3 regions of the Agrobacterium sp. 5Ca50 genome follow, and region 2 is predicted to be linked to each of the others. Evidence: riboswitches for the same ligand, from Rfam matches in the RefSeq annotation. Region 2 holds a riboswitch; each other region holds the start of a gene.

Region 1 (7,747 bases), on a different replicon from region 2:
CATCCGATGTTCTCGCCCATGTGGCCGCCAATCTTCGCCGTTACCGTGCTGATGCGGGCATGAGCCAGGAAGCCTTGGCCCAGGCCTCCGGCCTCAGCCGTCGCATGATCAGCAATCTCGAAAGTGGCGATACCAATATCAGCCTCAGCAAGCTGGCCTCGCTGTCGCGTGCGCTGGGTGTCGGTTTTGCGGCCATGGTGGCAAATCCCGCCGCCAGCACCACCAAGGTCGAGGAAATTGCCTGGCGCGGCGCAACGCGCAAAAGTTTTGCCGTGCTGTTGGGCACGGCGCCAGCCCGCAGCCTTGCCGAATTGTGGTCGTGGTCGATCGATGTTGGCGATACCTATCAGGCAGAGCCGGACCCGGTTGGCTGGTATGAAATGATATCCGTGTCGGCCGGTCGCCTGCGCATCAACAAACAGGATGGTTCCGTGGTGGTCAAAGCCGGGGACTTCACCATTTTCGACAGCGCCCAGCCATATTCCTATGAAAATATCGGCGATGAGGTGCTGCATTTTACCCGCGTGGTGGTTTGCTAAACGCAAGCCCAAACACCCCAATTCCTGCCTTCCGCATATATCGAGCATGATCATGAGCACCACAAAGACCTTCACGCCATCAGGTTATTCGCACGTCCAGCCGGGACATGTTGCCAGTGTCGTCACCTGTCTGGAAATGACCGAAAATCCGCAAGCGGCAGAACCGTCCTTTGTCGGTGACATCCGCCTGGACCGTATGGAAAAGCCAGATCTGGAGGCGTATCGCACGCTTTACCGAAAGATCGGTGCAGAATGGCTGTGGTTTTCGCGCCTCATCATCAGCGATGAAAAACTGGCCTCGATCATTGGCCATGAGGATGTGGAGCTCTACGTGCTGCGCGATGGCCAGCAGGATATCGGCCTGATGGAACTTGATTTCCGTGAGCCGAATGAATGTGAGCTGGTGTTTCTGGGCCTGACCGAGGAAGTAACCGGCAAGGGGCTTGGCCGCGCGCTGATGAATGCGACGCTGAAACGTGCCTGGCAGAGAGACATCAAACGCCTGCACCTGCACACCTGCACGCTGGACCATCCCTCGGCACTCGGCTTTTACCTGCGCTCCGGTTTCCGGCCCTATGCTTTTCAGGTGGAAACGCAGGCCGATCCGCGCCTGACTGGCCACCTGCCACTGACGGCCGCACCGCATGTACCGCTGATCCAGCCGCAACAGAAAGAAGCCTAACACCAGTCACCCAACCTTGCCCTTGTCACACGCTTGCCAGGGGCAGGGGCTTGCTGTGCATTCACCACCCAATGCCCTTGCCATTATAATCGATCACGTTATGTAATAACGTAACTTATGTTATCTGTCGGTCCATCCACTGCCCGTACCAAAGCGCGGCTTGGTAACATTGACAGTGATATCTGAACGTGTAGCTTGTCTGGGTCATGGTTCTTCCACCTCTGGGTGGAAGCTAAGAGGGAATTCGGTGCAAAACCGAAGCTGTCCCGCAACTGTAAGCGGTTAGCCGTTTGTCCAACATGTCACTGGCAGAAATGCCGGGAAGACGGACAACGGCATTGACCCGCAAGCCAGGAGACCTGCCTGACGAGATACGATTCCGTGGTCGGGGTGTGCCACAGGAATGAGTGTGTGCGCGGCCTTCCTGCCAGACATGCCTTCATTTTTGCTGCCTCCTGTATTTGAGATTTTGGCAGTGAATGAAGACGTAAAACACCTGAAAACCCCACCCATGCGCCCGTCACGGCGCGCCATTCTTCTCATTGCAAAGTCTGCCTTTGCCGCATCTCCACATCTGGAAATGCAGCGCCTTGCCGAAAAACTGGCTGACCATATTGCGCTGTCACGCCCCGGAGACATCGTGCAATTTGCCTTTACGGAGCAGGGCACGCCCTCGCTGCGCGACGGGCTGTTTTCCCTGCTGGAACAGCAGCTTGACCATATCACCATTCTGCCGCTGGTTCTGCCGGTCGAGCCGAGTTTCCGCAACTGGTTGGTCAAGTCGCTGAAGCGCTGGCGTGCGTCAGCCACCCAGCCATGGCCGGAAATTTCCATCACCGGCGATATTGCCTCTGCGGGCCTGATGCTGCCGCTGATGAGCGAGCTTCTGGAACAGGCGCAGGCGCTGGAAACCACGTCCGGCAAGGCGGTCGCGCAGGAAGGGTCGCTGGTGCCAGCACAGAAATACCGCGTTCTCGTCTGTTCCGGCGGTGCCTGTAACAGCGCAGGCGCCGAGACAATCTGGAACCACCTTCGCAACCAGCAGGAACGTTTGAAACTGCGCGTCACCGGTGCTGGCACCATGACGGCCAAATCCAGCTGCCTTGGCCCGTGCAATCTGGCGCCGGTGCTGCAGGTGTTTCCCGATGGCACCTATTACGGCGGCGTTACCGAACAGGCGGTCGATGACATCATTGCAGGCCATCTGCTCGGCAGCCCTGAACTTGGCAACCATGTGGTCGAAACCCACGCCTACCATCCCACAGGCCGCAAGCAGCGGCTGCGTATTCCCCAAAACTGATCCGAGGAGATAAAATGTCACCCAAATTCCTGTCGCGTCTTGGCGCGACCTGGCTTGCCACCGCCGTCATGTCCACGGCGGCTGCCGGTTTTGCCGCAGAGCCGCTACGCGTTGGCGCAACCTACATCACCTCGGGCACCGATCCGGCCAAGGGTTCCAACGGTTGGGCCCTGACCAGCCACGGCGTTGGCGAAAACCTGTTTACCGTTGACCGTGATGGCAAGCTGGTGCCGGAACTGGCTGACAAGGCAGAGCGCAATGATGAGCTGACCTGGACAATCACCCTGCAGCCGGGCCGCGCCTTTTCAGACGGTTCGCCCGTCACCGCCAAGGCTCTGGCCGCCGGATTTGACAATACATTCGCCAACAACAAGGCGGCGCTTGCCACCGGTGGCAAGCTGAGTTTTGCCGCGGTCGATGACCTGACACTCAAGGTCACGACGGAAAAGCCGGTTCCCTACATTCAGGCACTGTTTGCCGAATGGCCACTGGTCGCCTACACACCGGCACCCAATGGCGAGGCGCTGTTTACCGGCCCTTACAGCATTGCCGATTTCAAGACAGATGCATCGATCACCCTTGCACCCAACGCCCATTTTGTCGGTGCAGACAACCGTTCTCCGGTTGAGTTCCGCAAGTTTGGTGACGCGCAAAGCATGACACTGGCGCTGGAATCCGGCGAACTTGATCTGGCCTTCGGCCTGCCGTCAGAAGTCGTCAGCCGCCTGAAAACCAACCCGGACCTCACCATCAAGTCTTTCCCGGTCGGGTATCAATATCTGGCATTCCTCAACACCACCCGTCCGCTGCTGGCAGATGTCAAACTGCGCCAGGCGCTTGATCTGGCCTTTGATCGCACGGAACTGGCAGCCGCCATCAATGGCGGTGAACCGGCAACCGCCGCTTACGCCGCCTATTTTCCCTTTGCCGGAAAAAATCCCCGCGTGACAGATCTGGTTAAGGCAGCGGCGCTGCTGGAGGAGGCGGGCTGGACCAAGGGTTCCAACGGCACCCGTGAAAAGGACGGCAAGCCGCTGCGCCTGCTGGCCATTACCTATCCGCAGCGTCCTGACCTCGTAACCATGCTGCCGGTCGTTAAGGCGCAGCTGGCAAGGGTCGGCGTGGAGCTTGATACGCAGGTGGTCGAAAGCATCCAGCAGGTTGCTTCGGCAGGCGATTTCGATATTGCGCTCTGGGCACAACACACTGCACCAAGCGGTGACCCGGCCTTCTTCCTCAACTCGATGCTGCGCACCGGCGCCTCGCTCAATTACGCCAAATATGCCTCGCCGGAATTTGACGCCATTCTCGACCGCTTCGCGTCGGAAGGTGAGCCGGATGCCCGCGTCAGCATTGCACTGGATGCGCAGGACAAGCTGTTCGAGGACGTTCCGGCCTCGTTCCTTGTCTCGCCGGTCTGGTATGTCGGTGTGTCCAAGCGGCTGGAAAACTATCAGCCCTGGGGTTCGGACTACCACGTCCTGCGCGCCGATATTGGCGAAGCGAAATAGACATGAACCTGATCTGGCCCTGCATCAGATCAGCCATCGGGCTGGCGGCGATTTCCTTCGCCGCCTTCGCGATTATTTCGACAATGCCGTCTGACCCCGTGGCCATTGCCGTGCATGTCTGGAACCTGCCGGCAACAGAGGCAACATTCGCTGCCTTGCGGGCGGAATGGGGGCTGGATCAGCCAATTCCGCTGCGTTACCTGCACTGGCTGCAAGGGTTCGTAGTCGGCGACTGGGGCCGGTCCTTCCGCACCGGCGAGGCGGTGTTTGCTGAGTTTGCCGCGCGCCTGCCGGTCTCGCTGTTCATGGGCCTGTCGGGACTTTTTCTCGCCATGCTGCTGGCCGTGCCGCTTGGCTTTTTTGCTGCGCTCAAACCCGGCGGCATCGTCGACAGGTTCAGCCGCAGCCTGTCTGTGTTCGTGCAGGCCGTTCCGGCCTTCTGGGCGGGGTTGGTGCTGTTATGGGTGCTGGGCGTGCAGTTGAAGTGGATCAGACCCTTCGCCAATGACACGGCATCGATCGTCCTGCCAATTGTGTTGATTGCGCTGCATTCGGTAGCCGTACTGGCGCGGGTCTACCGCCATGATCTCAGGCAAACCGCAACCCTGCCATTTTACGTCACCGCTTTGGCCAAGGGTCTGTCACCCCGCCAGGCGCTGTGGCGCCACGGCCACCACAGCGCGCTTTACGCGCTGCTGTCGGCCGCTCGCTCCGAGGCCGGTTGGGTCATTGGCTCCACCGCAACCATGGAAATCCTGTTCGGCCTGCCGGGCATCAGCCAGTTTCTCGTGCAAAGCATTGCCGCCCGTGACCAGATGGTGTTGCAGGCCTATGTCGTGGTCATTGCGCTGTGGATGCTGCTGATGAATGCGACCGCACGCCTTGCCATGGAATATCTCGATCCGCGAGCCCGCCTATGATCCGTTATCTGTTGCTGGCGCTGATCGCTTTGTTTTTCGTCACCGGCGGCCTCTGGCAACCGCATGATCCGGATGCCGTCAATATTCTGGCCCGCCATGCCGGTGCCAGCAGCCAGCATATTCTCGGCACCGACCATCTGGGGCGGGATCTGTTTTCGCGCATTCTGGCCGGTGGCTGGAGAACCGGCTGCGTCATCTTTGCCGTGGCCTCCATCGGTTTTGTTGTCGGCAGCATAATTGGCACCACCGCCGCCATTCTGGGCGGCTGGCGTGAAAGCATCCTGCTGCGCGCCTGCGAATTTTTCATCATGGTACCCACGCTCATCGTGGCGCTGACGGCCGCCGCGCTGTTTGGCCTGTCACCGCTCAGTGCCGGCGTGGCATTGGGGCTGGCAGGCATTGGCCCGCATTCGCTGCTGGCCCATTCGCTCAGCAAACGGGTGCTGGGCCAGCCCTTCATTCTGGCGGCACGAAGCCTGGGCGTGTCACCGGCCAGAATGATAACCCGCCACCTGCTGCCCAACACCTTGCCGCTGATGTTGACCTATGTCGGCAATCAGGCCGGCCTTGCCATCGTTGCCTATGCGGCGCTGGCCTTTATCGGCCTTGGCGCAGACCCATCAAAACCCGACTGGGGCTCCATGCTGTTTGAATATCGCGTCTTCATCTTCGACCATCCGATGTTGATGATCTGGCCGGGCATTGCCATTGCCATCACGGTCTCGGTGTTGAACTGGACCTTCGATAATTCCGAAATGGATCAGAAACGCCGCCGCCATATCTGATGCCAGCACAGGTTTTCGCGTGTAATTTTTTCCACAATGCAACTCGTTCAGTTTCGTGTCAGCCATCTGGGGCATCGCTGTTGTCACAAACAGGTCAGCCTCAGGGAACACGCCCATGCGCAGTTACTCAACCGTCCAGAAACTTCTCCACTGGAGTGTTGCAGCCCTCGTTGCCTTTAACCTGCTGTTGCCGGATGGCATGAATGCCTGGCACCGTTTGGTCAAACACGGACAGGTGCCACAGCCGTCAGATATATCAGCGGCCAATATCCATGCACTGGTTGGCATTGCCATTCTGTTTCTGGTTGCGGTGCGGCTTGCCATCCGCATCACATCAGGCGTGCCGCCACAGCCACGTGGCCAACCGCCCATCATTCACCGGCTGGCAGGGCTGGTGCATGGTCTGCTCTACGCGCTGTTATTTGCCATGCCGATTTCAGGCATGATGGCCTATTACATGGGCATTGATGTCGCCGGCACGCTGCATGCCGAGGTGCTGAAAACAGCGCTCTGGCTGCTGCTTGGTGCCCATGTCGCAGGCGCTCTTGCCCAGCATTTCTATTTCAAATCTGACGTCTTGCGCCGCATGACTGTGTCTTGAGTGCATCGGCGCAGGGTTGCGCTGCCGTGCTGCCCCCACTTAGGCACGGCAGCGCAACCTGAATCTCGTGAGCACCTGAAGACGTTTCAGCCCACCAGCCCATTCGGCCGGATCAGTGTCGCGCCATCATTGCCCGTGACAGAATTCAGTGTCCCAAAAATAATTATTGACTGATGTGTCAATAATGCTTAGTTTGATCCTATGGCAAGACCAAGAGAATTCGACCGCGACGCGGCGCTGGATAAGGCATTAAGGGTGTTCTGGGCAAAGGGATTTGCCGCGACATCGACCGATGATCTGCGCGAAGCCATGGGCATCGGTCGCCAAAGTCTTTATGGCGCGTTTGGTGACAAACGCACACTTTATCTGGAGGCGCTGGATACCTATCAGCGCCGCACCAATTCCGGCCATGTCAGACGGTTGACCCAGCCTGCGTCACCCATTGAAGGCATCGAAGCCTTACTGGCCGGCTTGGTCGCCGATGATGATGGCGAACGGGCGCTGGGCTGCATGGGCGTTGGCTCGGTGGGCGAATTCGGCGTGACGGATGAGGCGCTGAACGCCCGTCGGCAAAAGGTCGGCTCATTGCTGCACCAACGCATTAGAGAACGCGTGGAAGAGGGGCAGAAACTGGGCGAACTGGATCAAAGTCTCGATGTCGACCAAACGGCGACCTTCATCCAGATGACGATGACGGGTATGCAGTTGGCAGCGCGCGCTGGTTCATCTCTTGATGATCTCAAGGGCATGGCACGTTTTGCTGTTGCCCGTCTGAAAGCCTGAAAAAACCTCTCTAAGACGAGAGGTTTTATTGTGCATAATTATGGACTGATCAGTCAATAAAGGAGACACTGAATGACGATCAATGAACGTAAAACGGCTCTGGTCTTTGGTGGTGCGCGCGGCATTGGCCGCGCTGCTGTCGAACGGCTGGTAGCAGATGGTTTTGATACCGCCTTTACCTACGTCTCACGGCCAGACAGCGCCAATGAACTGGTGGCCCATGTTGAAGCGCTGGGCGGTCGCGCCTTCGCCATTCAGGCAGACAGTGCGGACCCGGCGGCCATACAGTCGGCGGTTGCCAAAACGGTTGACCTGTTAGGAAGTATAGACACGGTGGTGGTCAATGCCGGCATTTTGCGTCTCAATCCAGTGGAAGCCGTCAGCCTGGATGAGCTCAACATGATGCTCGACATCAATATTCGCGGCGTCTTCCTGTCCATTCAGGCCGCCGTGCCACATTTGAAGGATGGCGGCCGGGTCATCACCATCGGCTCCAATGTCGCCATCAGCACTGGTTTTCCCGGCAGCAGTGTCTACCAGCTGACCAAAGCTGCGGTCGCAGCCATGGTCAAGGGCCTGGCGCTTGATCTTGCGCCGCGCCGTATCACTGTCAACAATGTCCAGCC
Region 2 (7,747 bases):
GAAGTCAGCGTCCGACAGCTTTGGCACAGTGCTCTTCATTACAGCGAGCAACACCCTTCCGTCTCGTCGGGCGTCGAAAAATTTCTCTCCGAGCTGATCTGGAGAGACTTCCATTACCACCAGCTCTACCACCGCAAGGATATTGCGCGTTACGACATGCGCGACGCCATCGCCCATATCGAATGGCAGGAGGACAAAAAAGCGCTCAGCGCCTGGACAAAAGGACAGACGGGCTTCCCAATCGTCGACGCGGGCATGCGGCAATTATGGGCAACCGGATGGATGCACAATCGCGTCCGCATGCTGGTTGCCTCCCTACTCACCAAAAACCTGCTCATCGATTGGCGACATGGTGAAGAGTGGTTCTGGGATACGCTGGTGGATGGCGACATTGCCAGTAATCCCGGCAGCTGGCAGTGGGTTGCCGGTTGTGGCATGGATGCTGCCCCTTACTTTCGCGTATTCAATCCCGTTGTCCAGGGCGAACGGTTCGATGCTGCGGGCGATTACGTCCGTGAATGGGTTCCTGAACTGGCCGACATGCCGAACAAATGGATACACAAACCGTTTGAAGCACCAGACACCGTACTGGAAAAAGCCGGTGTAGTACTGGGTAAAACCTATCCGAAACCTATTGTTGATTTGAAAAGCTCATCGCGTCGTGCACGCAACAGTAAAAAGGGCGAAGAAGACGATCTCTTCGCCTGACACTCAAGGCTTTGCGTCATCCAATCATAGAAGACGTTTTATGTCGACAGTATGTATTGCATCATGTTAGTGCTTGCCAAAAGCACTCCCTCCGTGGTTGGGAAGAGTGACAAAATCGGCGGGAGCGTTTTATGAGCGATCAGGAAAAACACGATGTGCTTGTGGTCGGCACAGGCATTATCGGAGTGATGTCGGCACTTTATCTGCAATCACAAGGTCGTTCTGTAACCCTTTTGGAACGTGGAGAAATTGCACGCGGCGCAAGCTCCGGAAATGCCGGCATTCTGGCGTTCCCCGAAATCATTCCCATTCCTGCGCCGGGTCTCATGAAAAAGGCGCCGCGTTGGCTTTTCGATCCGCTGGGCCCGTTAAGCGTTCCACCATCCTATGCCCTGAAGGTTGCTCCCTGGCTGTGGCGTTTCTGGCGCGCGAGCTCCGAATCCGCCTTCCGGCACGGCCTAAAAACCCAGATCTCGATGATGAAACTGTCTGCCGCGGAGATGGAAGTGATCCGCGCGATGCCCGAACTCTCCGGTTTCTTTACCAACACCGGAACGCTTGATCTTTACGACAGTGAAGCAAGCTTCAATGCCGCTGCTGCCGATTGGGCGGAAAAGGAAAAAGCCGGTTTTGTCTTCAACCGTGTTGGGCGCGCTGAGATCGACGAATTGCAGCCGGGTCTGGCACCACAATTCCAGCACGCCATGTTTACACCTGGCGGCCTGCAGGTCTCCGAGCCATACGAATTCACCAAGGCGATTGCTGAACTGGTCATCGCACGAGGCGGCAAGCTGATTGAGGGCGAAGCGCTACGTCTTGAGCCCCGTGGCGACGAGGCGCGCGTGACCTTGACGGGCGGCAAAACAGTCGACGCGGCAAAGGTGGTCGTCGCCGGTGGCGCATGGTCAAAGAACCTTGGTGCCAGCCTTGGCGAAAACCTGCCGCTTGAGACAGAACGTGGTTACAACACAACCCTGCCCGACCAGTCTTTCAAGTTGACCCGCCAGCTCTATTTCAATGACCACGCCTTTGTCGTGACGCCGCTCTCCACCGGTATTCGAGTGGGTGGTGCCGTCGAACTGGGCGGTCTGTCACTGCCGCCGAATTACCGACGCTCCGAAGCACTTTTGGGAAAAGCTGCAAAGTTTCTGCCCGGTCTGAAAACCGAAGGCGGCAAACAGTGGATGGGTTTCCGCCCATCCATGCCAGATTGCCTGCCGGTTATCGGCGCCTCCAAGGTAAGCCCCGCCATCATCTATGCCTTCGGGCACGGGCATCTTGGCCTGACGCAGTCGGCGGCAACGGGCAAACTCGTCAGCGATCTCGTTGCCGGACGAGACCCGTCAATTTCCATCGATCCATTCCGGGCCGGCCGCTTTGGTTAAACATCACGGCTTTGTCGCGGTCAGAATAAACCGTCGATAAAGCCGTGTTCTCAAACGATCACACAATTTCGCCTGCTTACGCTGCGCCACCGCAATCGGCTCATGCGAGTGCAGGCGAATATCTGAAAACCTGGCGCCCTTCAGCAGTGGAATGATGCGTTCAGGACGAAGCCCGTCCCCGAACGGCAGTTGCTCCATGATGTGTTTATGTTTGGCGCTTTGAGCACTGTCGTAATGTGGATCGGGCGGGGAAAACCGACCAAGAAGCGCAATCAGCTTTGACGCGATGCGACCAACCAGCGTCAATTGTGCCCAGTCCCCGTGAAAAACCAGCAAACGGCCACCGGACTTCAATACACGGTGCCATTCCTGAAACGCCTGTTCAGGCTGCGTCAACGTCCAGACCAGATGACGGCACACGATGGCATCATAGATGTCGTCAGGCTCCATCGTGTTTTCGGCATCAGCAAGCACAAAACGCAGACCAGGTTTTCCCACATGTTTGCGCCGCGCAACTGACAACATGGCCTCGGAGAAATCGAGGGCCGTCACGTCATGACCAATGTCGTGAATAAGCCGTGTCACCTCGCCCGTGCCGCAGGCCAGTTCCAGCACGGATAATGGATGTTCCCCCAGAGCGTCGCGCACTGGCTGCTGCCACGCGTCAAATTCCGGTCCGGGTGGAATGCGATGGCCAAATACCAGATCGAATGTTTCCGACCGTTTCGACCAGTAATCCCTGATATCGTCCTTGAGATGGAAGTTGTCGATGCTCATGATCAAGCCGTCTTATACTGGATATGGCAACGGCCATGGTAAGATGATCGCTCGATACGCGCACTAACTCCAAAAACGTCACGAATGAGCGTTTCCGTCAGCACCTCTTCTGGCGGCCCGAAAGCCACGATCTCCCCTGCATGCATGACCGCAAGATTATCGCAGAACATCGCTGCAAGATTGAGATCATGCAAGGCGACGATACACGTTACTGGCAACCGGGACACCAGCGCCAGAATGTCCAGCTGGTGCTGAATATCGAGGTGGTTGGTTGGTTCATCCAACAGAAGCTGTGACGGCGTTTGCGCCAATGCCCGGGCAATATGAACCCGCTGCTTTTCACCACCAGACAGCGTATGCCAAAGCCTAGACGCTTTATCCAGCATGCCGACATGTCTCAGCGCATCCTGTACGGCGGCCTCATCTTCCGATCTCCACATTGAAATCGGGCTGCGATGCGGTGTTCGTCCAAGCTTGACGACATCGATCACATGGACCTGGATTTCCGTCGTTGCCTGTTGTTCGACAAAGGCCGTACTTTTGGCAATCTGGGCCTGAGAAAGGGTCGCTATGTCCTCGCCGCCAAGCGTAATTACGCCGCTCTGGACTTTGCGGATACGGCAGATGAGCCGCAGCAAACTGGATTTTCCCGAACCATTTGGCCCAAGCAGGCCAAGCGTCGTGCCGGGTGCAGCGTCGAGAGTTACTCCATTGACAATAAGACTGCCGCCTGAGGCCCAGTGAACTTTTTCCAGCGAAATACTCATGCGGCCCTCCGTGCCCGGTAGAGAATAAAGGCAAAAGCGGGCGCGCCAAACAATGCCGTTACCACGCCGATGGGCAGGATTTGCTGTGGGATGATGATACGTGACACGATATCGGCTGCCACCATGAATATGGCACCGATCATCGCAGACACAGGCAAAAGACGCTGATGTCCGGAGCCAGCAATGAACCGTGCGGCATGGGGAATGACCAACCCGACAAATCCGATACAGCCAACGATGCTGACGACGGTTGCCGTCATCAATGCCGTCACGCCAAGCAGAGTTATGCGTACACGACGAACGGGAATACCAAGTCCGGCGGCGGTATCTGTACCGAACATGAAAGCATCCAATGCCCGGGCATGGGCCGCACAAAACACAAAACCCAACAATGCAACGGGTGCAGCGAGATAAACGTCCGGCCAGCGCACACCGGACAGGCTACCGAGCAACCAGAACATCACACCACGCGCCTGTTCTGCATTTGCAGATGTGGTGACGATATAGGATGTCAGCGCATTAAAGAGCTGCGAACCGGCCACGCCGGCAAGAATGATACGGTCGCTGCTGCCACCAGCGCCGGCCGCAAGCAGTGACACGAGAAGAAACGCTACGACGGCGCCCAGAAATGCGCCCGTAGACAGTGTCAAAACACCGTAACCGATGCCCAGAACCATAATACAAACGGCACCGGTTGAGGCACCTGCGGAAATGCCCAGCACGAAAGGTTCAGCAAGAGGGTTGCGCAGCAATGCTTGCAGGATCACACCACAGAGCGCCAGCGCAGCCCCTGCACTTGCCGCAACCAAGGCGCGGCTCAGACGATAGTCCCAGATAACGCCTTCATGGATGCGGCTGATTTCAAACGGCATTCCAAAGGCGCGTTTCATAACGGCCTTAGCCGTCGTATCGAGCGGAATGGAAATTTCGCCGATCGACACGGCAAGACTTATCATGAAGCCGAGAAGCATCAGAAAAAAGACGGTGGCTGCCAAAGGCAGCCACCATGCTGAACGACGTGCAGACATTTCTGTCACTTGGAAATCCCGAGCGCCTGGATACCCTTTGCCAGGATTTCAATGCCATCAATCGTACGAATGGTCGGGTTCATGGACTGTGCATCCATCATGACGAAATGTTTGTTCTTAACGGCATCCATGTGGCTGGTGACCGGATCATTTTCCAGGAAGTCAATCTTGACCGCAGGATCATCGGCTGCATAACGGCGACGATCCATGGTAGCGATCACGACAACAGCAGGGTTGGATTCGGCAATGGTTTCCCACCCGACCAGCGGCCATTCTTCTTCCGTGCTCACGACATTTTTTGCACCAAGCGTTTTCAGAATATAGGCCGGAGCACTGTTTTTACCGGCAATATAGGCGTCGCCCTTCACTTCCTTGCTGGAGAACCAGAAAACAACAGGAAGATTGGCCGACGATGCGTTGCCGATCGACGCGACGGCTGCGGCCTCACGTGCCCTCAGATCGGCGACCAGTTTTTCGCCCCGTTCTTTGATATCGAAAATATCGGAGAGTTCGCTGATCTGCTGATAGATCAGATCCATCGTGAAAAGCTCTTTGCGTACGCCATCGCCACCATCGGCATTGATCTTGGCCACGCAGTCTGCAGGAGAAACATAGGTATTGATGCCAAGTGAACCGAATTGTTCGCGTTTGCCCACAGAACCCTGCGTGCCGACGTGCCATTCGAACTCCGCAGCAACCAGATCAGGCTCTTTGCCGACAACCGATTCAAAGCTGGGGTCATTGTCTGCAAGGCGCGGAATTTGCGCATTGACGCCTTCATATTCTTTCAAAACCGGCCCAACCCAAACAGCGGTACCGGCAATCTTGTCTGCCAAGCCAAGGGAAAACAGGATTTCGGTCATGCCCTGTCCGATCGAAACGATCTTTGCTGGTGCTTTTTCGAACGTAATCGACTGACCGCAATTGGTTACCGTCAACGGATATTGGGTCGCCGCATGGGCACTACCAGAGAACCCGGCAACTAAAACGGTTACAGCACTGAGAGTTTTTATGATGGCACGCATGGAAGCCTTCCGATTGGAAATATTTGAAATGCAGTTGAGATTACGGGAATGAATTGCCCGGTTTGTGCAGCGTTTAGAAAAACGACGCGCGGTTAACCCAACAATGCAATGAACGGAGGCAACAAATGCATATGTTATGTAATAACATGACTATTCCTTTCCGGACAACCCCGCCCGGTGCGTTGGATTAACAAATAACGGCAGGTCTCCTGGCTCACGAATTCACGCCGTTCATCTGCCTTCCCGTGCACTCAGCGGCACAGTGGCATGGTGTAAGAGCTACACCACAAGGATGAGCGGCAATCCGCTTACAGTTGCGGGGGCAGCCATGGCATTGTTTCTTCAACAGAAACGCACCATGTTCCCTATTAATCCCCTCCAGGTACAACCCTTTGGAGAACCGTCGGATGCCACTTATGGCCAAGGGGCAGACAAGGTCAAGGCTATTGCGACAGACCGAACAAAAGAAAACCGCCGCCCCAGAGATTGAGGCAACGGCATTTTTCATTCTCAAAAATCTTGGAGGCTCAGAATTCTGTCCAGTCCGCTTCCTTGGCTGTAGTCGCAGCGGCAGATGAACCGCCACCGAAGGCGCTCGCCAACTTATTGCCCAGTGCACGTGCTGGAGAAGCAATCGGCCTGGACTTTGTCGATGCTGCCACCGGTGCCGGTGCAGCAGGTCGCGAAACCGAAGCGGCGGCGCGAGGAGCAGCAGGCCTTGCGAAACCAGCCATACCGCCGGTGCCTGTCAGTCTGAACTGGCCGAGCAGCGAGTTGAGGGACGTGGCTTCCGTTGCAAGACCATGGCTTGCCGCCGTTGTTTCTTCGACCATGGCAGCGTTCTGTTGCGTGCCCTGATCCATGGTGTTGACGGCGGTGTTGATTTCCTGAAGACCAACCGACTGTTCGCGGGTTGCCTCAGCAATCGCGTGAACATGCTGGTTGATTTCCTGAACCTGAGAAACGATCGCGTCCAGCGCCTTGCCTGTCTGGTCGACAAGGTGAACCCCGGTTTCGACATGCGATGTCGAGGCAGTGATCAACGACTTGATTTCCTTTGCGGCATTCGCGGAACGCTGGGCAAGTTCACGAACTTCCTGCGCCACAACAGCAAAACCCTTACCAGCTTCACCGGCGCGCGCCGCTTCGACACCCGCGTTCAGAGCAAGCAGGTTGGTCTGGAAGGCGATGTCATCGATAACACCGATGATGTTACCGATTTCGCTGGAGGATTTTTCGATCTGCTCCATGGCGGTGACGGCTTCACGCACCACTTCACCAGACTTTTCTGCTTCCTGACGGGTACGGGAAACCAGGTGGCGTGCCTCTTCTGCGCGCTTGGCGGAATCTTTGACCGTCGTGGTGATTTCTTCCAGAGCGGCGGCTGTCTCTTCAACAGAAGCAGCCTGCTGCTCTGTGCGGCGGGAAAGGTCGTCAGCCGAGGAGCGGATTTCATTAGCACCAGCATCGATGGCGCGGGCATTTGTACCAACGCTCTGCATCGCCAGATCAAGCTTTTCTGCTGAATGGTTGAAGTTCTGACGCAGTGTGTCCAGTTGGCCGTTAAATGGATGTGCAATACGCGCAGCCAGATCGCCATCAGCCAGTTTGCCAAGCGCGGCACCCAGCGTATCGACGGCTTTCTGAATTTCTGCGGCTTCCAGGACCTTCTGCTGCTCGCGTTCAGCGCGCTCATTCTCGGTGCTGACGCGATCTTCATCAGCTTGACGGGACAGGCGACCACGTTCAATGGCGTTGTCGCGGAACACGGCCACGGCGGCCGCCATGTTGCCAATTTCGTCCTTGCGGTCCAGGCCGTCAATTTCAGACTTCACATCGCCACTGGCCAGTGTCTGCATGCGTTCGCGCAAACGAACCATCGGTGCAGTGATACCGGCGTGAGCGACGTAAATCGCAAAACAAACGGCCGCCACCAAGCCAACACACATAAAGATGAAGCTCTGTGTAATCGTCGAGCCGATCGATGCGGAAAGCGACTTGCTGCCATTGTCCAAAAGCTGCGACAGTGCGGTGTTGTTGGCACCGGCCTGATCCGA
Region 3 (7,747 bases), on a different replicon from region 2:
AGAGGAGCCAATCGCGATGGCCTCGACATTGCTTTCGATGCTTTGCACAAAGCCCTGAATGTTCTTGAGTGCATCACCTGTCTTGCCAACCAGTCTGACGCCTTCATTGACCTCATTGGTCGAGTTCTTGATCAGGCCGGATATTTCCTTGGCGGCGGAGGCTGAACGCTGGGCAAGCTCACGCACCTCCTGCGCGACGACCGCAAAACCTTTGCCTGCTTCACCGGCGCGGGCAGCCTCAACACCGGCGTTGAGGGCAAGCAAATTGGTCTGGAAGGCGATTTCATCGATGACGCCAATGATCTTGGAAATCTCGCGTGATGCGGTTTCAATGCGCGCCATGGCATCAACCGTTGCATCAACTACCTGCACGGAATCGACAGCTGCAATGCGCGCGTCCTGAACCAGCTTGCGGGCCTCGGCTGTGCGGCCCGTGGATTCGCGAACCGTTTCGGTAATCTGCTCAAGGGCTGCGGAAGTTTCCTCGAGAGCAGCCGCCTGCTGCTCGGAGCGGGTGGCAATGCCACTCGCACTGGCGCGCATCTCGCCGCTTTTACTGGACAGCATGGCCGTTTCGGTCAGCACCTGCTCAAGGGTTTCCTGGAACTTTGCCAGCGACTGGTTGAAGTCGTGTCGCAGGTGGTCGAATTCAGGAACGAAGGGGTCGTCGATTGTCAGACGAATATTGCATTCCGCCAGACGTTCGAGACCAGCGCCCACTTCCTGAAGTGCCCGTACGCGACCAGAGACGTCGGTGGCAAACTTCACAACCTTGATGACCTTGCCTTCATCATTGAGGATTGGGTTGTAGGTCGCCTGAATGAAGATGGCACTGCCATCCTTGGTAATGCGCTTGAACTCGTCGGCATAAAATTCACCGGCAGCCAGACGTGGCCAGAACCCGGCATATTCATTGGAGGCAACATAGTCGGCCTCACAGAACATCTTGTGGTGGCGTCCCTTGATCTCTTGGAGGCTGTAACCCAGCGCCGAGCAGAAGTTTTCATTGGCGGTCAGGATCGTGCCATCCGGCTTGAACTCGATGACGGCCTGTGCGCGCGACAGCGCGGAAATCTTGCCCTTGCTTTCCACGCTCTCCTGCTTGGCGGCAGTAATGTCGGTGGCGATCTTCACCACCTTGACTACCTTGCCGCCGCGGATAATCGGGTTATAGCTGGCCTGGATCCAGATTTCTTCACCGCTCTTCGTCAGGCGGCGGAACTGGCGTTGCTCATACTGGCCGGAAGCGAGGCCCTTCCAGAACGTCGTGTAGTCTGCTGCGGCAGCGTCTTCTGCGCGCATGAACATTCTGTGATGACGGCCTTTGATCTCATCGAGTCGGTAACCGAGCGTCGCGCAGAAATTTTCGTTGGCGTCGAGCACCATGCCGTCGGGTGTAAAAGATATGATGGCCTGCGATCGGCTGAATGCAGACAGGATAGCCGCGGCTTCCGTGCTGAAAATGCGATCAAACCCCATAACTCCACCTGTCAAACTTGGTTAATGTCTATAACTATTCACTGGCAAATTTTAGTTAAAACTTTGATTAGATTTCCGCATTTTCAGCTCTAACGGTACAATCACCTTGTCACGCAGCGACACTGATTGCCCGATTGAAACGTCGCCCATTGACTCAAACCGTGCCGCGCCGGATAACAAAGATGTGATGGTTCCTTGCCGGGTTTTCCGGCGGGATGAAAAGGGAACACGATAGGGAATTGTCCTCATTCGTGGCTGCCCCCGCAACTGTGAACGGAGAGCCTGAAAACAAAGAGCCACTGGTCTGGCGCATCGATATGAAATCATAGTGATTTTGCACTATCGATGCGAAAAAACAGACAGACCGGGAAGGTGTTTTCAGGTTACGACCCGTGAGCCAGGAGACCTGCCATCGCGAGAGTGTCCATGCCGGCGGGGTGTCCGGAATTTGCGCGGTTTTGCGGAAATGCTTCGGCGGTTTCCTCTTTCTTCGTGTGCTTCCCCGTGGTGACGGATGTCGATTGCGGATCCGCGTGTCCATTGCATACGCTGCCGGTTCCGTTTTTGAGACTGCGTATGCATTGAGCGAGAGGGTTCACCATGTCTGTCCAAAACAACGCCGCCACGCAGGCGGTATCTGTCAAATCTGCCAGCGCAGTCCAGTCGCTTCTGGCCGTGTTCTGCGGCCTGTTCATCATCGGTTTTGTCGGCTTTTCGCATATCGAGGCCGTGCATAATGCCGCGCATGATACGCGCCATGTCAACGCCTTTCCCTGCCACTGAGGGAGAGCGGCATGTCGTCTTTTCGTAATATCGTTTTTACATCCGTTTTGGTGGGGCTGATCTGCGGACTTGCCGTCAGCCTCATGCAATATGTCGGCACCACACCGTTGATCCTGCATGCCGAGACATTCGAATCGGCTGGCGGTGAGGCCGGGCATAATCATGACGCAGCACCGGCAACCGGTGAAGCGGCTGCGTCTGCTGGCCACGCTCATGACGAAGAAGCCTGGGGACCGGCGGATGGTTTTGAGCGGAATGCCTACACGGCTGCTGCCAATATTCTGACGGCAATCGGTTATGCACTGGTTCTGACCGGCCTCATCTCACTGCGGGGCAGCAATATTGGCTGGCGTGAAGGTCTGTTCTGGGGGCTTGGCGGCTTTGCGGCCGTGGCTCTGGCACCGATGGTCGGTCTGCCGCCTGAATTGCCGGGAAGCCCGGCTGGTGAACTGGCCGCGCGTCAGGCCTGGTGGATTGGCACTGCGGTAGCAACAGCAGGTGGTTTAGCGCTTTTGGCTTTCCGTCGTGAGCCATGGGCTGCGGTTCTCGCCATCGTGCTGATCGCTGCGCCGCATGTCATTGGTGCGCCGTTGCCGCCGGAAGGCGAACATGCTTTGGCACCACTGCCACTGGAGCGTCGTTTCATCATCCTTGCCACACTCACCAGCTTTGTTTTCTGGGTGTTGCTAGGTGCCTTGAGCGGCACGCTCCTCAAGCGCTTTGAAGCGGCCAAGTGAACACCGGTTCTGCCGAATGGAGCGTGGCGCTTGATGCGCTGCGCTTTTCTGTTACCGGGCATGGCGGGCCTTGCGCCGTGCACCGCCTTGCTTTCAAGGCATTGCTTGGTGCATCACCGGATAGCGAGGCCTGCCTTGCCTGTTTTGCCGAGCATCAGGCTGCGTTTGAAGCCGCCGCCCTCGACAAGATCAAGCGACAAAATCTGGCGGCGGATAAAAGCCTTCATCTGAACAGTCGGGATATTCGTCGCGCATTGGGTAACGATATCGCGTCGGGTCCACAGCGTGTTTGCCGGGTTCTCGACCGCGATGTTGCCAGCTGAGTTATCTCAGCGGTGCTCGGCAGCAAACGCCTTGATTTCTGATTCTGCTTCCGGTCCCCACAGGTCAAGCGCCTTGAGGATCTCGGTGGTAAAACTGACCGGCGCGGTTCCCGCTGCCGTGATAACGCCTTGGTCGCGCACCGCCTGGGGCTGGTCGCGATAATAATCGGCACCCGAATAGGCTGGATAGGCGCGGTGTGAGGCAAGTGAGTTGCCAGTATGGGCAACGTCATTCAAAATGCCGGTGCCGGCCAGCATGCTGGCGGCCGCGCAAATGCCGGCGACCACACGTCCCTCCCGCCGGAACCGCTGCACCATTTCCGTGAAGTCCGGCGCGCTGCCACGCTCCCAACTCAGGCCACCGGGAACAATCAGTGCATCGATCAAGGCCGGATCAAGTGCACCATAGGCCACATCGGGCATGACTTTCAGGCCACCCATTGACGTTACGGGCGAACCATCCGGTGACGCAATGATGATCTCGGCACCCAGATAGCTGCGCGCCACCGCACTGAACAGGGCGCTTTCCCAATCGGCGAACTCGGGCGTCAATGCAATTGCAATACGGGTCATTGTCTTTGTCCTTGCTGACAGCAATCCAACGTTACGCAATAGCCTGCATGTAGCGCATGCCGGTGACCGGACGCGGTGTGAAGTCCATGTTTTCGTAGAAACGATGTGCAGCAACATTACCGGTGGCGGCGCTGACGGAAAGGTAGTCGCAGCCGCAACGCTTGGCGACATCGCGTGCACGCGATACCAGATGCTGGCCAGTACCGTGACCGCGATGACCGTCACGGACGTAGAGGTGGTGCAGTTCCATGCCGCGCCGCGCTTCCTGCGCTCTGTAGAGCGGAACGAGAATGGCGTAGCCGATCAACTCGTCGCCAGCTTCGGCAACAAGTGCGGTAATCCACGGAATAGGGCTGAACAGGTCGAGTTCCAGCTTTTCCGGCGTCATCACCGATGCGTCGCCGTGATGTTTGGCAAGCAAAGCGATCATTTCGTTGAGCTGTGGCAGGTCAGCCTTGCGTGCGCCACGAATGGTTACAACGGCGGGGCGTGGAAGGGTAATGGCACTGTCTTCGGTCATTTTTCGGTCCTTCGGGTTTTTTGAGGTGCCATCAGGACGTTTGAAAAACAACAAAGCCGCCTGACGGCGGCTTGTTGACATTATGATCTGTCGAGCCGCCCTTTACAGGTAGGCCCAAAAATACGTGCAGGAGATTGGTGCGCGATTGTTGATCATGGGCGACTAGATGCTCCTGAATCACAAGATTGTCAATCGGGATTTTTGCAGATGTTTCGTTTCAGTAAGGCCGACTGAAATTAATGCTCACTTTCGCACAGCTTATGGTCCGAAAGCGCCCGAATGACATAGCAATCTTCTATGGAATGTCCGTCGCAATGCGAGACGATCCGCTCCAGTTCCTGCTCCAGTTTTTTCAGCTTGGCAATTTTCTCGCGCACGGCGACGAGATGATCAGCTGCGATCCTGTCAGCACCCTCACAGGGCTGTTGCCGATGGTGGCTGAGGCGGATCAACTCACGGATGGCATCAATGTTGAGACCGAGATCGCGTGCATGACGAATAAAGGCCAGCCGTTCCAGATCGGCCTTTTCATACCGGCGCTGATTGCCTTCGGATCGCTCTGCCGCCTCAATCAGCCCCATCTGTTCATAATAACGGATGGTCGGAACCTTGACTCCCGTTCGCTTGGAAAGATCACCGATGGAAAGCATGTCCCGCTCCTCAAACCTATAGCTCTAGAAGACCTAAGGTTTTTCGCGGGATATTTCAATGTCAAACAGCGTCCACCTCGAGCGACTGTTCAGCATCGCTGTTGCCGGATTGGGTATTATCGACATCAAGCGATTGCTTGATTGCCGCTTTGATCTTTTCCTCAATGGCCAGACGTTCGTCTGCTGGCAGAGCGGCAAATTCTTCTTCGGAAAGACCCAGTTGTTCCAGTAGTTTGGCGCGGATCATTTCGCCCGGCGTCAATTGTGACCATTCCTGCAATTCGGCCAAAAGACGATCACTGGATGATGTATCAACTGCATCGCCTGACATGGTGGTGGCTTCAGACTGGAGTTGTTCGATGTCCCAAAGGGAAGATGCGAGAGACGCGTAGCTATTGACGCTGCTTGCGGCATCCTCGCGGCCACGCGAACCGGATTTTTCCTCGTCTGGTGTGAATGTTGCTCCCGATGTAACCGGCGAGAAGCTGTCTTCGCTTTTCGCGTCCCGTATTCTCGAACGCATCGGATAATAACTTTCCATATTTGAAATGGTCGTCATTGTGATTCTTCCTTCGGGAACCGTGATGACCAACATCTACGAGCCGAAACATTCGCGAGGGCTGCGTCGGCATGGTTCTGCACTTCGAAGTGCGCCTTTTTAGTTTCACAGAGTTATAGTATACCCCCCTATATTATATCTAGGAGCACCTCATGTCTCACACCGTTCGTGACAAGGAAAAGCTGCTGGCTCGTGTTCGTCGTCTCAAGGGGCAGATGGAGGCGGTCGAGCGTGGGTTGGAGGCAGAGAAGCCCTGCGGCGAAATCTTGCAACTGTTGGCCTCAGTGCGCGGCGCACTGTCCGGACTGACGGGCGAGATCATGCACGACCATCTGCATGAACATGTTGTGCATGCGGAAAGCCATGCTGAGCGTGAAAAGGCCGCCGATGAACTGGCGCAGGTCCTCAAAACCTATATTCGATGAGCGAAAGGTAACGGCCATGGCTGTTGATGGAAACTTTGCGGACAATGCACGACATGAGCACGTGTTTCTGGGCCGCGACCACGAGCGGAACGAGCGCCGTGTGTGGATGGTAATCGCGCTGACAAGTGTAATGATGGTAGCGGAAATTGCCGCCGGTACGATTTACGGATCGATGGCGCTCACAGCCGATGGCTGGCACATGTCCACTCATGCCGGCGCAATGCTGATTTCGGCACTGGCTTACATGTTTGCCCGCAAATATGCCCGCGACCCCCGGTACTCCTTCGGCACCGGCAAGTTCGGTGATCTCGCAGGATTTGCCAGTGCGGTCATCCTGGCGCTGGTGGCGCTGCTGATTGCCTGGGAAAGTGTGGTCCGCCTGGTGGCGCCGGTCGAGATTGATTTCAACCAGGCCATTCTCGTTGCTGTGCTGGGACTTGGCGTCAATCTGGTCAGTGCCTGGTTGCTGAAGGACGATCATTCGCACCATGGTCATGACCACGGACATGATGATCATCATGATCACGCCGGTCACGACCATCACGCTCACGCGTCGCACGCGTCTCGTGGTTCTCATGGCAGTCATGGAGGGCACGACAACAATCTGCGCGCCGCCTATCTGCATGTGCTGGCGGATGCCTTGACCTCGGTTCTGGCCATCGTTGCGCTCATACTTGGTAAATGGCAGGGCTGGGTCGTGCTGGACCCATTGATGGGTGTTGTTGGTGGTCTTGTTATTGCGCGTTGGTCCTGGGGGCTAATTCGCGCCACGTCGGGTGTGTTGCTTGATGCGACACCTGCCGATAAGGGGCTGCCCAAAACAATCCGCGATATCGTCGAGAAAGACGGTGATGTGGTGACCGATCTTCATGTCTGGCAGGTTGGGCCGGGGCATTACGCAACCATTGTTGCTTTGGTGTCTCCGGCTGGAAAAAGTCCTGAGCTTTATAAAAAGGAATTAAGTAAAGTTCCGAAACTGGCGCATGTTACCGTGGAAGTCTCCGCTGCCGCGTAATGCGGCACGGTATGTCAGAACTCTTCATATTCCTGATAGGCGCCCTGAACCCATTCCATCTTGGCGGCAACTTTTTCTTCTGCCGAGATGGGCTTGGAGCCATCCTGGTCAACAGGTGCGCGCGCCCCACCGACAGCCCAAAGAACATTGGCCAACGAACTGGATAGCACCGTGCTACTAACGGTCGGCGTGCCACTTCGTCTGCTCTGCTCCTGTTCCTGCTGCACAGGCTCGGCGTTCTTCTTGTCCAAGTCATGTATGCGACCCTGATAGGGGTTGCCACTAACGCTGCTTTCAATCTGCATGGCACTTATCCTGCGTTGAAAAATATGACGATTATCTATCGTCCAGAACTTGCGTCAGGCTGTTTTTTGCCGGTTTTCCGGGCTTGACAGGGGTAAAGGTGCTGCTTCGCGGCACTAAAACCACACATTCCGAGAAGAAATAACCGGTCATTACTTGGGGTGCGCAACCAATTTGCGCGCCAATGACTGTTTCAGCCAAGAATCGCCGGGGTCTTTATTTGGTTGTTGAGTCGGGGAGAGAATCGGTTGCTACACGGCCACTGAAATGCCGGTAGCAGGTTGTCCATCAAGACAGAGATCTTCAGAAATGCGAGATCGTCAAAAGCAACTGCCCCGGCATTGCGTTTGCAGTGCCGGGGCAGGGAATGTTGTATCAGG

What was found. A riboswitch is a leader RNA that binds a small molecule or an ion and turns the genes downstream of it on or off. The one in region 2 is predicted to bind cobalamin.
Region 1: another riboswitch for cobalamin. It lies ahead of ACZ5FM_RS07230 ((2Fe-2S) ferredoxin domain-containing protein); the one in region 2 lies ahead of ACZ5FM_RS21320 (ABC transporter substrate-binding protein).
Region 3: another riboswitch for cobalamin. It lies ahead of ACZ5FM_RS03100 (CbtB domain-containing protein); the one in region 2 lies ahead of ACZ5FM_RS21320 (ABC transporter substrate-binding protein).

Annotation. Positions count from the first base shown of each region.
Region 1 covers NZ_AP026438.1:1,492,173-1,499,919, forward strand. Annotated here, with positions in the region: gene ACZ5FM_RS07220 (helix-turn-helix domain-containing protein) at 1-539, shown strand, start outside; gene ACZ5FM_RS07225 (GNAT family N-acetyltransferase) at 592-1,221, shown strand; cobalamin riboswitch at 1,411-1,602, shown strand; gene ACZ5FM_RS07230 ((2Fe-2S) ferredoxin domain-containing protein) at 1,697-2,521, shown strand; gene ACZ5FM_RS07235 (ABC transporter substrate-binding protein) at 2,536-4,032, shown strand; gene ACZ5FM_RS07240 (ABC transporter permease) at 4,035-4,952, shown strand; gene ACZ5FM_RS07245 (ABC transporter permease) at 4,949-5,737, shown strand; gene ACZ5FM_RS07250 (cytochrome b) at 5,853-6,338, shown strand; gene ACZ5FM_RS07255 (TetR/AcrR family transcriptional regulator) at 6,540-7,121, shown strand; gene ACZ5FM_RS07260 (SDR family NAD(P)-dependent oxidoreductase) at 7,194-7,747, shown strand, end outside.
Region 2 covers NZ_AP026439.1:830,909-838,655, reverse strand. Annotated here, with positions in the region: gene ACZ5FM_RS21345 (cryptochrome/photolyase family protein) at 1-708, shown strand, start outside; gene ACZ5FM_RS21340 (NAD(P)/FAD-dependent oxidoreductase) at 840-2,093, shown strand; gene ACZ5FM_RS21335 (class I SAM-dependent methyltransferase) at 2,097-2,870, opposite strand; gene ACZ5FM_RS21330 (ABC transporter ATP-binding protein) at 2,873-3,637, opposite strand; gene ACZ5FM_RS21325 (FecCD family ABC transporter permease) at 3,634-4,665, opposite strand; gene ACZ5FM_RS21320 (ABC transporter substrate-binding protein) at 4,671-5,690, opposite strand; cobalamin riboswitch at 5,873-6,110, opposite strand; gene ACZ5FM_RS21315 (methyl-accepting chemotaxis protein) at 6,218-7,747, opposite strand, start outside.
Region 3 covers NZ_AP026438.1:646,245-653,991, forward strand. Annotated here, with positions in the region: gene ACZ5FM_RS03095 (methyl-accepting chemotaxis protein) at 1-1,479, opposite strand, end outside; cobalamin riboswitch at 1,651-1,907, shown strand; gene ACZ5FM_RS03100 (CbtB domain-containing protein) at 2,080-2,262, shown strand; gene ACZ5FM_RS03105 (CbtA family protein) at 2,274-2,999, shown strand; gene ACZ5FM_RS03110 (hypothetical protein) at 2,996-3,322, shown strand; gene ACZ5FM_RS03115 (type 1 glutamine amidotransferase family protein) at 3,329-3,895, opposite strand; gene ACZ5FM_RS03120 (GNAT family N-acetyltransferase) at 3,927-4,415, opposite strand; gene ACZ5FM_RS03125 (MerR family transcriptional regulator) at 4,652-5,065, opposite strand; gene ACZ5FM_RS03130 (hypothetical protein) at 5,127-5,624, opposite strand; gene dmeR (Ni(II)/Co(II)-sensing transcriptional repressor DmeR) at 5,777-6,049, shown strand; gene dmeF (CDF family Co(II)/Ni(II) efflux transporter DmeF) at 6,066-7,064, shown strand; gene ACZ5FM_RS03145 (hypothetical protein) at 7,079-7,369, opposite strand; gene ACZ5FM_RS03150 (DEAD/DEAH box helicase) at 7,743-7,747, opposite strand, start outside.